Regions from separate parts of the Streptomyces sp. NPDC088766 genome, predicted to be linked through region 2. Evidence: riboswitches for the same ligand, from Rfam matches in the RefSeq annotation. Region 2 holds a riboswitch; each other region holds the start of a gene.

Region 1 (4,372 bases), on a different contig from region 2:
CCGCCTGGCGGCAGGGCACGCTGCTCGACTACATCTGGACCAGCGTCTCGCGCGGTCTGCTCGGCTTCCTGATGGCCCTCGTCATCGGTACGCCGCTCGGCCTGCTGGTCGCCCGGGTCGCCTTCGTCCGGGCGGCGATCGGCCCGATCCTGTCCGGCCTGCAGTCGCTGCCGTCGGTGGCCTGGGTGCCCCCCGCCGTGATCTGGGTGGGCCTGAACGACTCGATGATGTACGCCGTGATCCTGCTCGGCGCGGTCCCCTCCATCGCCAACGGCCTCGTCGCGGGCATCGACCAGATCCCCCCGCTGTTCCTGCGCGCCGGCCGGACACTGGGCGCGACCGGGCTGCGCGGGGCCTGGCACATCGTGATGCCCGGGGCGCTGCCCGGCTACCTGGCGGGGCTGAAGCAGGGCTGGGCGTTCTCCTGGCGGTCGCTGATGGCCGCCGAGATCATCGCCTCCTCGCCCGATCTGGGCGTCGGCCTCGGCCAGTTGCTGGAGAACGGGCGGAACAACTCCAGCATGTCGCAGGTGTTCCTGGCCATCTTCCTGATCCTGCTCGTCGGCATCGCCATCGACCTGCTGATCTTCAGCCCGCTGGAACGGTGGGTGCTGCGCGGCCGGGGCCTGCTGGTCACCCGCTGAACCAGCGGATCGCGCCCGCCACGGACACCCGCCCGGCAGCGCCGCCCCGCCGCGCCGCCCCCGGCGCACGGCACCGGCTCCGCGGAGGCGGGCATCACCCCCACGGCGGAGCCGGCCGCGCTGTGCGCGCAGGAGACGGCCCCGGCCGCACGTGTTCCACGGTGTGCCGGCCCGGTCCGCCGCGCGGGGAGCGACAGCCCGGGTTCGCCGTCAGTGGCGGTTCCCCCCTGCGGCCTTCGGCGGGGGACCCCGCCCGTCGCGGGGGTCAGCTGAGCGCGTCGATCGCGTAGAGGGCGCCGAGGGCGGTGGCGAGGGTGCCCAGCAGCAGACGGAGGAGCGTTTCGGGCAGACGGGGCTGGAGGCGGGCACCCAGGTAGCCGCCGATGAGGCCGCCGAGGCCGCAGGCCAGGCCGAGGGACCAGTCGGGGGCGATGCTGCCGGTTCGGGCCAGGGACAGCAGCGCGTAGGTGGAGGCTCCGACGACGGACGTGGCGAAGGTGGAGGCGAGCGCGGCGGGGGCGACCTTGGCGACAGGGACCCCGCGGCCGGCCAGGACGGGGCCGAGGATCGAGCCACCGCCGATGCCGTAGATCCCGCCCACCACCCCGACGGCGAGCGCGAGGCCGGTGACCGTCCGGGGCGCGGGCTCGGGGCGCGGGCTCTCCAGGTGCGCGGGGCGGAGTGTCCCGGTGATCAGCCAGAGGCCGAGCGGCAGCATCAGGGCGGCGATCAGGAGCCGGAAGACGTGGGGGCCCGGCAGGGCGAAGACGCGGATGAACGCGCCGAGGACCACGCCGGGGAGCGTGCCCGTCACCAGCCGGCGGACGAGCGGGCCTCGCAGGGCACCGGCACGCCGGTAGCGCAGGAGGGCACCTGGCCCTGCTACGACGTTGTAGAGAAGGTTCGTGGGGGTGACGGCCGGGTCGGGGACAGCGAACACGCTCAGTTGCACCGGCAGCAGGAAGACGGCTCCGGACACCCCGGCCGGGGCGGTCACCACGGCGATCAGCAGGCCGACCACGACGCCGGCCGCTCCCAGTCCCCACTCCACCCGGTTCCCCCTGCGCGCGTGTCAGCCGATGCGGACCCCGGCTCGTGCCCCGAGGAGAGCGTAGAGCGTCTCGCCGACGTGACGGCGATGAGGCCGATGCCGGTCGTGGCCGGGCGGCGGCCGCCGCCGTGGACGGGGTCACCGGTGTCGGCGACCGGTCCCGACCGCGGTACGGGCACCGAGCGCCCTTCCCCTGCCGCAGCCGGGTGCGCGCCGGTACCCGCCGAGCAGGCCGGACTCGTCGAGTTCCGCCGCATCGCGGAAGCACGAGCCGGAAGGGACCGCGTCACCGGTGGTGCGACGAACAGCGGGTCGGCCGGTCAGTACGCCTCACGCCGCAAGCAGGTCCGGCAGTTGTCCCGTCGCGCGATCACCGGAACACCGTCGGGGCCCTGTCGAACACGCACGTCGGGCACACCTCGCCGCACCGGTCGCGTCCGATGCGGCGGTCACCTTCGACGATCTCGATCACGCGGCCCGGCCTCCTGCGACCGCCGACCGACGCGGCTCGGACTGCGGCCGGCTCCATTGACGGATCACGGCGGCGATCGGTAAAGTTTCAAGTGGCATTGAGTGTCAGCGTGAAGCCCTGGCTTGCTGACCGGCAACCCTCCGACGCGGTGGGGTGCTCCAGGTGAAAGCCCGGCCGGGTCGCCCACCCGGCAAGCGCGTGGCCCCGTGACAGGGCCTGGACCACGGAGGAATGAGCGTGCGGCACAGCAGCGTCTCGAGTCCCTCCATCACGGCCGTGGCGGCTCTCTCCCGATTCTCCCGCCGACGCCACATCGACCTGCAGCGCATCACCACTTGCCTGTGTCGTGGCTGACCGAGTCCCGTCGGCTGTCCGAGGACGTTCACCGCTGCCTCTGACGCCCGCGGCAACCTCCTGATCCTTCCCCGCCCCACGCCCTTTGACCGTGTCGCTCTTTCCCGGGAGCGACACCGTCCACGCCTCTCCATGTCCGCACGGAAACGTGCGTGACGGCTTTCGAGTAGGAGAAATCATTCCGTGATACCGCATCCGGATTCCCGCCCTGCCCGACGGGCGGCACTGACCGCGCTCCTGACAACCAGTGTGCTGCTGACCGCATGCTCGTCCGGCGGCGGCAGCGGTTCGAGCAACGACAGCGGCCGGGCCCGGTCCGGCGGCACACTGACCTTCGCGGTGGGCTCCGACGCCGGCTGCGTGGATCCGCAGCAGGTCGCCAGCAACGACACCGTCTACTCGCTGCGCCAGATCGTCGACTCCCTGACCGACCAGGACCCCGGGACCGGCAGGATCGTGCCGTGGCTGGCGAAGAGCTGGGACATCAGCCCGGACACGACGACCTTCACCTTCCACCTCAGATCCGGTGTCACCTTCAGCGACGGGACACCGCTGACCGCGCAGGTGGTCAAGGACAACTTCGACGCGGTACCGAAGCTGGGCGCCCTGGGGGGCCTGGCCCAGGGGTACCTGAGCGGCGTGGAAAGCACCTCCGTGGTCGGCCCGCTCACCGTGCGGGTGAAGTTCAAGCAGCCCAACGCCCAGTTCCTGCAGGCCACTTCCACGTTCTCACTGGGCATCGAGTCGTCGGCGAGCGTGAAGAGGTCCCCGCAGCAGAAGTGCAGCCGGGGAATCGCCGGCAGCGGCCCGTTCACGCTGAAGCAGTACGTGCAGAACCAGTCGATCACCTTGGCCAAGCGCGCCGATTACGACTGGGGTTCCTCGCTGTGGACCAAGAAGGGCGCGGCGTACCTCGACAAGCTGGTGTTCAAGGTGGTGCCCGAGGCAGGGGTGCGCACCGGCAGCCTCCAGTCCGGTCAGGTGGACGCGATCAGCAGCGTGGGCAAGGCCGACGAGGCGGCGCTCAAGGGCGCTCACGTGGACCTGCTGCGGCGGGCCAACCCGGGCAACGTGTTCCACCTGGGGCTGAACAACTCCCGGCCGCTGCTCAAGGACGTGAAGGTGCGTCAGGCGATCCTGTTCGCCATCGACCGGCAGCAGATCGTCGACGCCGTGTTCCCGACCGGTACGCAGCCGGCCACCAGCATCCTGGCGCACACCACACCGGACTACGCCGACCTCGGCCCGGAGCTGGCCCACGACGCGGCGAGGGCGAAGTCCCTGCTGGACTCGGCCGGCTGGAAGACGGGCAGCGACGGCATCCGGACGAAGAACGGCGGCAGACTGAGGCTGTCCGTCACGTGGTTCGCCAACGCGGCCACGAACCAGCCCGCACTGGAGCTGATCCAGCAGCAGCTCAAGGCCGTCGGCATCGACGTGGTGCTCGAGGAACGGCAGATCACCCAGTTCGCCCCGACGCTGCAGTCCGGCGACTTCGACGCCGTGTGGGGCAACCTGACCCGGGCCGACCCGGACATCCTGCGCAGCCAGTACTCCACCCGGCTGGCCAACTTCTACCACCTGCCGGCGAGTCCGCTGGACTCGCTGCTGACCCAGCAGGCGGCCACCACCGATGCGGCCAAGCGCAAGCAACTGGTCGGCCAGGCACAGCGGTTGATCGTGCAGAACGCGTACGTGGTGCCGGTGGTGGAGCTGCAGACCCAGCTCGGGGTGGCGAAGAAGGTGCACGGCCTCGGCCTCGAGGCCTCCAGCCGGATCCAGCTGCACGACACCTGGATCGGCTAGCGCATGCTCCACTACGTGATCAAACGCGTCGCGCAGGCGCTCGGA
Region 2 (4,372 bases):
CGTCGTAGGGGTTCACCACGATCGCGTCCTCGCCCAGCTCCCAGTACGCCCCGGCCTCACGGGACAGCACCAGGGCGCAGCCCCCGTCCGAGACGATCGGGACCTCCTTGGCGACCAGGTTCATGCCGTCGCGGATGGGGTTGACCAGGGCCACGTCGGCGAGGCGGTACGCGGCCAGCGAGCGGGCGAAGTCGTCCTTCACGTGCAGGACGACCGGGGTCCAGCCGGGTGTGCCGTACCGCTCGTTGATCTCCTGTGCCAGCCGCTGCACCTCGGCCGTGTAGTCGCGGTAGACGGCGAGGTCCTGGCGGGAGGGGTAGGCGAACGCCACGTGGACGACGCGCTCGCGCCACTCGGGGTGGTCGTCGAGGAGCTGCCGGTAGGCCAGCAGGCCGCGCACGATGTTCTTCGACAGCTCGGTGCGGTCGACGCGCACGATGGTCCTGCGGCCCTCGCCGATCTCCTCGCGCAGGGCGACGATGCGCTCCTCGACGTCGCTCTCGTGGGAGCGGGCGCGCAGGAAGTCGGCGTCGGCGCCGAGGCCGTGCACCCCGATCTCCGTGCTGCCGGGGCCGCCCACGAACTCCGCGCAGCACGCGGTGAAGGCGTCCGCCCAGCGCCTGGTCAGGAAGCCCAGGCGGTCCGCGCCGAGCATGCCGCGCAGCAGCTGCGCGCGGATGTCGGAGGGGAGCAGCGCGAAGTAGTCCACCGGCGCCCACGGCGTGTGCGAGAAGTGGCCGATGCGCAGGTCGGGCCGCAGCTCGCGGAGCATGCCCGGGACCAGACAGAGGTGGTAGTCCTGCACCAGGACCGCCGCGCCCCGGCCGGCCTCCTCGGCGAGCGCCTCCGCGAACGCGCGGTTGTACGTCTCGTACGACGCCCACTGGCGCCGGAACTCCGCGTCGAAGACGGGCTCCAGCGGGGTCTGGTACAGCAGGTGGTGGATGAACCAGAGCACGGAGTTGGCGATGCCGTTGTACGCGTCGGCGTGCACGTCGGCCGGGATGTCGAGCATCCGGACGCCGTCCTCGCCGACCCCGCGCCGTACCGCTTCGCGGTCGTCGTCGGAGAGCGCCGAGCACACCCACAGGGCGCCCGCGTCCGGCCCGATCGCCGACAGGCCCGAGACCAGCCCGCCACCGCCTCTTCTGGCGTGCAGCGAACCGTCCTCGCGCACCTGGTAGGAGACCGGGCCGCGGTTGGACGCGACCAGCACCTGAGCACCCTCAGCAACAGCAGCACGCGTGGAAGCCATACGCCACAACCTAGCCCGGTCCGTAAACGCTCAAACGTACGGATGCGGTCCGTGGACGGGTCATGTCCGGCCGTATACGGCCGCCGGACCGGGTCACGCGGTCGTGCCCGGCCGGCCGTACGCACGGCCCGTCAGGCGACCTTGCGTTCCGCGTACTCGGCGATCTCCGCCATCGGCGGCCGTTCCTCGGTGTCCACGGAGTAGGTGCGCGGCTCGAAGCCGTCCGCGCTCCGTTCGAACTGGGTGAGGGCGGGGCGGATCAGGTGCCCGCGGGCCAGCCGGAGCTGCGCGGTGCGGTAGATCGCCGCCGCCATCCTGCCGAGCGCCTGCCCGTCCTGGTGACGGTGCTTGCGGACGCCGACGTCGACCTGGGCGAGGGCGTCCAGGCCGACCAGGTGCAGGGCGTCGACGAGCATGCCCAGCTCCACGCCGTAGCCGACGGGGAACGGGAGCTGTTCCAGCAGGCTGCGGCGGGCCGCGTACTCGCCGCCGAGCGGCTGCACGAAGCCGGCCAGCTGCGGCCAGTGCATGTTGAGCAGGGGGCGGGCCATGAGTTCGGTGACCCGGCCGCCCTGGCCCGCCGTCCTGCCGGAGCCGGGCGAATGCAGCTCGGTGCCCAGCGGACGGTCGTACATCGCCTTGACCAGGTCCACGCCGGGGTCGGTGAGCAGCGGGCCCACGATCCCCGAGACGAAGTCGGAGGAGAACTCCCTGAGGTCCGCGTCGATGAAACAGACGATGTCCCCGGTCGTCACGAGCAGCGACCGCCACAGCACCTCGCCCTTGCCGGGCACGGCGGGTATCCGGGGCAGGATCTCGTCCCGGTGGACGACGCGCGCCCCGGCCGCCGCGGCGACCTGCGACGTACGGTCGGTGGAGCCCGAGTCGACGACGACGATCTCGTCGACGAGGGGGACCTGCCGCATCAGGTCGTGGCGGATGACCGCGACGATGTCACCGACCGTCTCCTCCTCGTTCAGGGCGGGCAGCACCACCGACACCGACTGGCCCGAGGCGCGCTTCGCGGCCAGGACGCGGTGCAGCGGGCGGTCGGTCACGGACCAGGAGCGGGTGGCCAGCCAGGCCTCGGCTTCTTTCAGCACGGTCTGCGGCTCCTCACTGTCGTGATCACACGCGGTGCACGTGGGGTGACCGTGTGATCCATCTCGCGGTTCGGACGTCTGTCTCAACTGTCCTGGCCTTCGGTTACAGTCTTGAACAACGCGGATGACCATCGCATGTCCGAGGTGGCCGCTGTTCACAACTTCATACCGCTCATCCAGAGGGGCAGAGGGATACGGCCCGATGAAGCCCCGGCAACCCTCCAGCCGCGCGCGCCGCCAGGCGTGAACGCCAACGCGTCACGTCGATGTGGCGAGGCTCCCGGCTAGGGAAGGTGCCAAATCCGTCTCACGGCGAGATGCGTCGTGAGGAAGATGAGGAGAAAGGGCCTCGCCTCACATGGCTGCGCAGACAGTTGCAAGCACCACGAACTCCGTCGATCTCGGTCCCGCCGCGGCGCTCTCCTGCCGCGAGTGCGGACACCGCGTGCCCCTCGGCCCGGTCTTCGCCTGCGAGGAGTGTTTCGGCCCGCTCGAGATCGCGTACGACTTCTCGGCCTACGAGACCGAGGAACTCCGCAAGCGCATCGAGGCGGGCCCCGCGAACATCTGGCGCTACGCGCCGCTGCTGCCGGTCCCGGCCGACGTGGCGGAGAAGCCGAACATCAACCCCGGCTGGACCAAGCTCGTCCAGGCCGACAACCTGGCCCGCGAGCTGGGCGTCGACGCCGGCAAGCTGTTCGTCAAGGACGACTCCGGCAACCCGACGCACTCCTTCAAGGACCGTGTCGTCGCCCAGGCCATCGAGGCCGCCCGCGCCTTCGGCTTCACCACCCTGTCCTGCTCCTCCACGGGCAACCTGGCCGGTGCCGTCGGCGCCGCCGCCGCCCGCGCCGGTTTCCGCTCCTGTGTGTTCATCCCGCACGACCTGGAGCAGGGCAAGGTCGTCATGGCCGCGATCTACGGCGGCGAACTCGTCGGCATCGAGGGCAACTACGACGACGTGAACCGGTTCTGCTCCGAGCTGATCGGCGACCCGGCCGGCGAGGGCTGGGGCTTCGTCAACGTCAACCTGCGGCCGTACTACGCCGAGGGCTCCAAGACGCTGGCGTACGAGATCTGCGAGCAGCTCGGCTGGCGGCTCCCCGACCAGCTCGTCGTGCCGATCGCCTCCGGCTCGCAGCTCACGAAGATCGACAAGGGGCTGCAGGAGCTGATCAAGCTCGGTCTCGTCGAGGACAGGCCGTACAAGATCTTCGGTGCGCAGGCCGAGGGCTGCTCGCCGGTGTCCGTCGCCTACAAGGCGGGTCATGACGTGGTCCGGCCGCAGAAGCCGGACACCATCGCCAAGTCCCTCGCCATCGGCAACCCGGCGGACGGGCCCTACGTCCTGGACATCGCGCGCCGTACCGGCGGCGCGGTGGAGGACGTGGACGACGAGCAGGTGGTCGACGCGATCAAGCTGCTGGCGCGGACCGAGGGCATCTTCGCGGAGACCGCCGGCGGCGTGACGGTCGGTGTGACGAGGAAGCTGATCGAGAACGGTCTCCTGGACCCGACGAAGACCACCGTCGTCCTCAACACGGGGGACGGTCTCAAGACCCTCGACGCGGTGGCCGGCACCGGCCTGACCGCCACCATCCGCCCCAACCTGGACTCCTTCCGAGAGGCTGGCCTCGCATGAGCGTGACCGTCCGCATCCCGACCATCCTGCGCACCTACACCGGTGGCAAGGCCGAGGTCCCGGCCGAGGGCGCGACCCTCGGCGAGGTCATCACCGACCTGGAGAAGAACCACACCGGCATCGCCGCCCGCGTCCTGGACGACCAGGGCAAGCTGCGCCGGTTCGTCAACGTGTACGTCAACGACGACGACGTGCGCTTCGAGCAGGGGCTTGACACGGCGACCCCGGACGGCGCCGGCGTCTCCATCATCCCGGCCGTGGCCGGCGGCTGACCGGTGCCCGTACCCGTCGGTAGTACCTGCCGGTAGTAACCGTCGGTAACAGTAATTACCGAGAGTTCATCCAATTGCCCCCTCCGCGAGAGAAGCGGAG
Region 3 (4,372 bases), on a different contig from region 2:
CGGCAGCTGGGTGCACCTGCTGGGCAACATGCTCTTCCTCTACGTCTTCGGGGCGATGACCGAGCACCGGATGGGCCGCGTCGAGTTCACGCTCTTCTACCTCGGCTGCGGCGCCCTGGCACTGCTGGGGTACGCCGCCGCCAACGCCGGCTCGGGGCAGTCCCTGGTCGGCGCCTCCGGGGCGATCTCGGCGGTTCTCGGCGCATTCCTGTACCTGTTCCCCCGGGCCCGCGTCACCAGTCTCCTGCCGTTCCTCTTCTTCCTGCCGCTGCGCTTCCCGGCCTGGGTCGTGCTGCCCTTCTGGGCGGCGCTGCAGTGGGTGGCGGCGGGGCGGGCCGGACCGGGGCCGGGCGTGGCGTACCTGGCGCACCTGGTGGGCTTCGGGCTGGGCTTCGGCTACGCGTGGGCCCGGTTCACCCGGCCCACCCGTGCCGCGGCAGGCGGCGTCCGCCCGTGAAGGAGCGGCGTCCGGTGCGTGCTCCCGGCGTGCCGGCCGGAAGCCCTCGTACGGAATGCACCCGGGCTTTCGGCCGGTGCGGCGAGAGAGCGTGCAGGGCGTCGCGACGGGGCGAACGTCGCCTGCCGCGGCACTAGAGTGAGCAGCAGCCCAGCTCCGGCCCCCGAGGGAGAGAACCAGCCGTGATCACCGCGATCGTCCTCATCAAGACCAGCGTGGACCGGATCCCCGAGATCGCGGAGTCGATCGCTTCGCTGGAGTCCGTGAGCGAGGTGTTCTCCGTGACCGGCACCTACGACCTGATCGCCATGGTGCGGGTGCGGCAGCACGAGGACCTCGCCGAGGTGATCCCGGGGCGGATCAGCAAGATTCCGGGCGTGGAGGCGACGGACACGCACGTGGCGTTCCGCACCTACTCGCAGCACGACCTCGAGGCCGCGTTCGCCATCGGGCTGGACTCCTGACCGTCCGGCGCACCGCCCGCGGCGGGCGGGGCCCGTCTACACCGCCGGGACGCAGCGGCCGCCCTCCGTGCGGTAGCGCCACTTCGCACCCTCGGTCACCAGTTCCCGCACCGCCGCCACGAAGCGGTCGACGTGCTCGTCGGGGGTGCCCGCGCCGAAGCTCACGCGGATCGCGTTGAGGGACTTCTCGCCGGGGGCCGCCTCGGGGGCGCCGCACTCGCCCTGGCTGTGGGGGGCACCGCCGAGGAGGGTGCGCACCAGGGGGTGGGCGCAGAAGAGGCCGTCGCGGACGCCGATGCCGTACTCGGCGGAGAGCGCGGCGGCGAGGTGGGAGCTGTTCCAGCCGTCCACGACGAAGGAGATCACGCCGACCCGCGGCGCGTCGTCGCCGAAGAGGGACAGGATCCGCACCTCGGGGACCTCCGCGAGGCCGGTGCGGACCTTCTCCACGAGGTACTGCTCGCGGGCCACCAGGGTGTCGAAGCCCGCCTCGGTGAGCGCCTTGCAGGCGGAGGCGACGGCGTAGGCCCCGATGACGTTCGGGGAGCCGGCCTCGTGCCGGGCGGCGCTCTCGTGCCACTCCACCTCCACTCCCCCGTCCGCGCGCCGGGTCACCTTGCGGCTGGCGCCGCCACCGGCGAGGTACGGCTCGGCCGCCCGCAGCCAGTCGGCGCGGCCGGCCAGCACGCCGGAGCCGAAGGGGGCGTACAGCTTGTGGCCGGAGAAGGCGACCCAGTCGACGTCGAGGTCGCGGACGGACACCGGGTGGTGGGGGGCGAGCTGGGCGGCGTCCAGGACGATCCGGGCACCGTGGGCGTGGGCCGCGGCGGCCAGCTCGCGCACGGGCCACAGCTCGCCGGTGACGTTGGAGGCGCCGGTGACGCAGACCAGGGCCGGGCCGTGCGGTTCCCGGTCGGCGAGGGCCCGCTCCAGGGCGGCCACGGCCTGCCGCGGGGTGCGGGGGGCGTCGAGGCAGGTGACCCGGGCGTTCTTCCAGGGCAGCAGCGCGGCGTGGTGCTCGGTCTCGAAGACGAAGACCTGGCAGTCGGCGGGAAGGGCGGCGGCGAGGAGGTTGAGGGAGTCGGTGGTGGAGCGGGTGAAGACGAGCTGGTCGTCGGGCCGGCAGTCGAGGAAGTCGGCGACCGTGCGGCGGGCGTTCTCGAAGAGGTCGGTGGAGAGCTGGGAGAGGTGTCCGGCGCCGCGGTGGACGCTGCCGTAGTAGGGGGCGTAGGCGGCCACGTCGTCCCAGACACGCTGGAGGGCGGGCGCGCTGGCGGCGTAGTCCAGGGCCGCGTAGCCGACCTCGCCGCCGGTGACGAGCGGGACGGTGACATCCCGTCCCAGAACGGGCAGGGGGGCGCAAACGGTCGGGGCGACGGCAGCGGTGGAGACGGACATGACGGAACTCCCGTGAGAGGCAGAGGGATTCACCACGCGAGCGGCCGGGTTCTTCCGTTCGGATCAGGCCGGATCAGGGAGCGGGGCCCGCGGGCCCGGCATGATCCGCACGAGAGGCCCTGGGGCTCGAGCGCGGGAAAAGGTGAAGGAGGGATGCGGAGGCGGGGCTCTGCGGCCCTATCGCATTCGCTTGCTCACGGAAGGCTCCTCGACGACCAGGACCCCTGGTGTGACGAGGGGTCCGCGCTTGCCGTGGACCTTTGTGTCCACAGCCTGGTCTTCACCCGGGGCACCCCGCCACGGACGGAGGGTTGCCGGACAGTCGGCCGGGGCCTCATGACTGTCACTCATGACCTGGTACGGCATCCTGCCACACGATCACCGGCGCGCAAGGCGCGGTCCATTTCCTGAGACACCAGGGGCCGGGACCGCGCCTCGCCGGCCGTTGTCCCGGCTCAGGCGTGGGTGGCCGCCGCCCAGCGCTCCAGCGTCCGCTTCGCCGCCCCCGAGTCGAGGGACTCCGCGGCCCTGGCCATACCGGCGCGGAGCTGCTCGGCGAGCGGTGCCCCGGTCGGCTCCAGGGCGACCAGGGCGGCCGCCGAGTTCAGCAGGACGGCGTCGCGGACGGGGCCCGTCCCGCCGTCCAGCAGCCTGCGCGCCACCTCGGCGTTGTAGGAGGCGTCGGCACCCCGCAGGGCCTCGACGGGAACGAGGTCGAGGCCGACGTCGCGCGGGTCGAAGGACTCCTCGGTCACCTTGCCCTCCCGCACGACCCAGACCCGGGAGGTGGAGGTCGTCGTCAGCTCGTCGAGGCCGTCGTCGCCGCGGAACACCAGCGAGGAGTGGCCGCGTTCGGCGAAGACACCGGCGACGATCGGCGCCATGCGCAGGTCCGCCACACCGACCGCCTGGGCCCGGACCCTGGCCGGGTTGGTCAGCGGGCCGAGGACGTTGAACACCGTGCGGATGCCCAGCTGGCCGCGCGCGGCACCCGCGTGACGCAGCGCCGGGTGGAACTTGACGGCGAAGCAGAAGGTGATGCCCGCCTCCTCGGCGACCTCGGCCACCCGCCGCGGGGTCAGGTCGAGGCGGACACCGAGCTTCTCCAGGACGTCCGAGGCACCGGAGGCGGAGGACGCGGCCCGGTTGCCGTGCTTGACGACCTTGACGCCCGTGCCGGCGACGACGATCGAGGACATCGTGGAGATGTTGACCGTCTTCGCGCCGTCGCCGCCCGTGCCGACGATGTCGACCGCCGGGCCGGGCACCTCGATGACGTTCGCGTGCTCGTACATCGCGCGGACGAGTCCGTTGATCTCCTCGACGGTCTCGCCCTTGGCGCGCAGCGCCACCACGAAGCCGGCGATCTGCGCGTCGGTGGCCTCGCCGCGCATGATGCGGTCCATCGCCCATGCCGTGGCGTCGGCGCTCAGGTCGCGGCCGGACAGCAGGGCGTTCAGCACCTCGGGCCAGGAACGGGCCGCCGCGGTGTCGCCTCCGGCGGGGGTCACAGCGCTCATAAGCCGCTCCTGGATCAGTGTGGTCCCGCTCCACGGGACGCGCGTCTCGACGGTTCCACCCTATCCAGCCGCGGACAGGGCGAAGGGCCCCGTCCGTACACCGGACGGGGCCCTTCTGGGGTGCGTGGCGACGCAGCGATCAGTGGTGGCCGTGGCCGCTCGTGATCTCCTTGTACTCCTCGACGGTCGGCTTGGCGATCTGGCTCTCCTCGCCGTAGTACGCGTTGCTCAGCTTGACGCGGACCTTCTCGGCACGGTTCACCTTGCGCTCGACGCCGTTCTCGTCGACCGTCGGGCCGATCTCGGCGGGCTTGTACTGCTCGTGCGCGGTGAGCGTGTAGAGCGCCTCCTGGCTGAGCGGCTCGTGCACCTCGATGAACTCACCGTGCGGCAGGCGCTTGATGGTGCCGGTCTCGCGACCGTGCAGCACCTTGTCCTTGTCGCGGCGCTGGAGGCCGAGGCAGATCCGCTTGGTGATCACGAAGGCGATGACCGGTCCGGCGAAGAAGCCGATCCGGACGAACCAGGTGACC

Evidence for each region. A riboswitch is a leader RNA that binds a small molecule or an ion and turns the genes downstream of it on or off. The one in region 2 is predicted to bind S-adenosylmethionine.
Region 1: it holds a riboswitch for S-adenosylmethionine, as region 2 does, so the genes downstream of both, ACIP5W_RS31970 (putative leader peptide) here and thrC (threonine synthase) in region 2, are expected to answer to the same signal.
Region 3: it holds a riboswitch for S-adenosylmethionine, as region 2 does, so the genes downstream of both, ACIP5W_RS19570 (aminotransferase class V-fold PLP-dependent enzyme) here and thrC (threonine synthase) in region 2, are expected to answer to the same signal.

What each region holds. Positions count from the first base shown of each region.
Region 1 covers NZ_JBIVKQ010000032.1:20,838-25,209, reverse strand. The annotation lists gene ACIP5W_RS31980 (ABC transporter permease) at 1-644, shown strand, start outside; gene ACIP5W_RS31975 (TSUP family transporter) at 910-1,695, opposite strand; SAM riboswitch class IV at 2,261-2,370, shown strand; gene ACIP5W_RS31970 (putative leader peptide) at 2,399-2,521, shown strand; gene ACIP5W_RS31965 (ABC transporter substrate-binding protein) at 2,705-4,327, shown strand; gene ACIP5W_RS31960 (ABC transporter permease) at 4,331-4,372, shown strand, end outside.
Region 2 covers NZ_JBIVKQ010000010.1:161,120-165,491, forward strand. The annotation lists gene ACIP5W_RS16675 (trehalose-6-phosphate synthase) at 1-1,255, opposite strand, end outside; gene ACIP5W_RS16680 (glucosyl-3-phosphoglycerate synthase) at 1,387-2,358, opposite strand; SAM riboswitch class I at 2,528-2,698, shown strand; gene thrC (threonine synthase) at 2,717-4,000, shown strand; gene ACIP5W_RS16690 (MoaD/ThiS family protein) at 3,997-4,272, shown strand.
Region 3 covers NZ_JBIVKQ010000013.1:78,369-82,740, reverse strand. The annotation lists gene ACIP5W_RS19580 (rhomboid family intramembrane serine protease) at 1-457, shown strand, start outside; gene ACIP5W_RS19575 (Lrp/AsnC family transcriptional regulator) at 640-921, shown strand; gene ACIP5W_RS19570 (aminotransferase class V-fold PLP-dependent enzyme) at 958-2,319, opposite strand; SAM riboswitch class IV at 2,558-2,674, opposite strand; gene trpD (anthranilate phosphoribosyltransferase) at 2,775-3,839, opposite strand; gene ACIP5W_RS19560 (cytochrome bc complex cytochrome b subunit) at 3,979-4,372, opposite strand, start outside.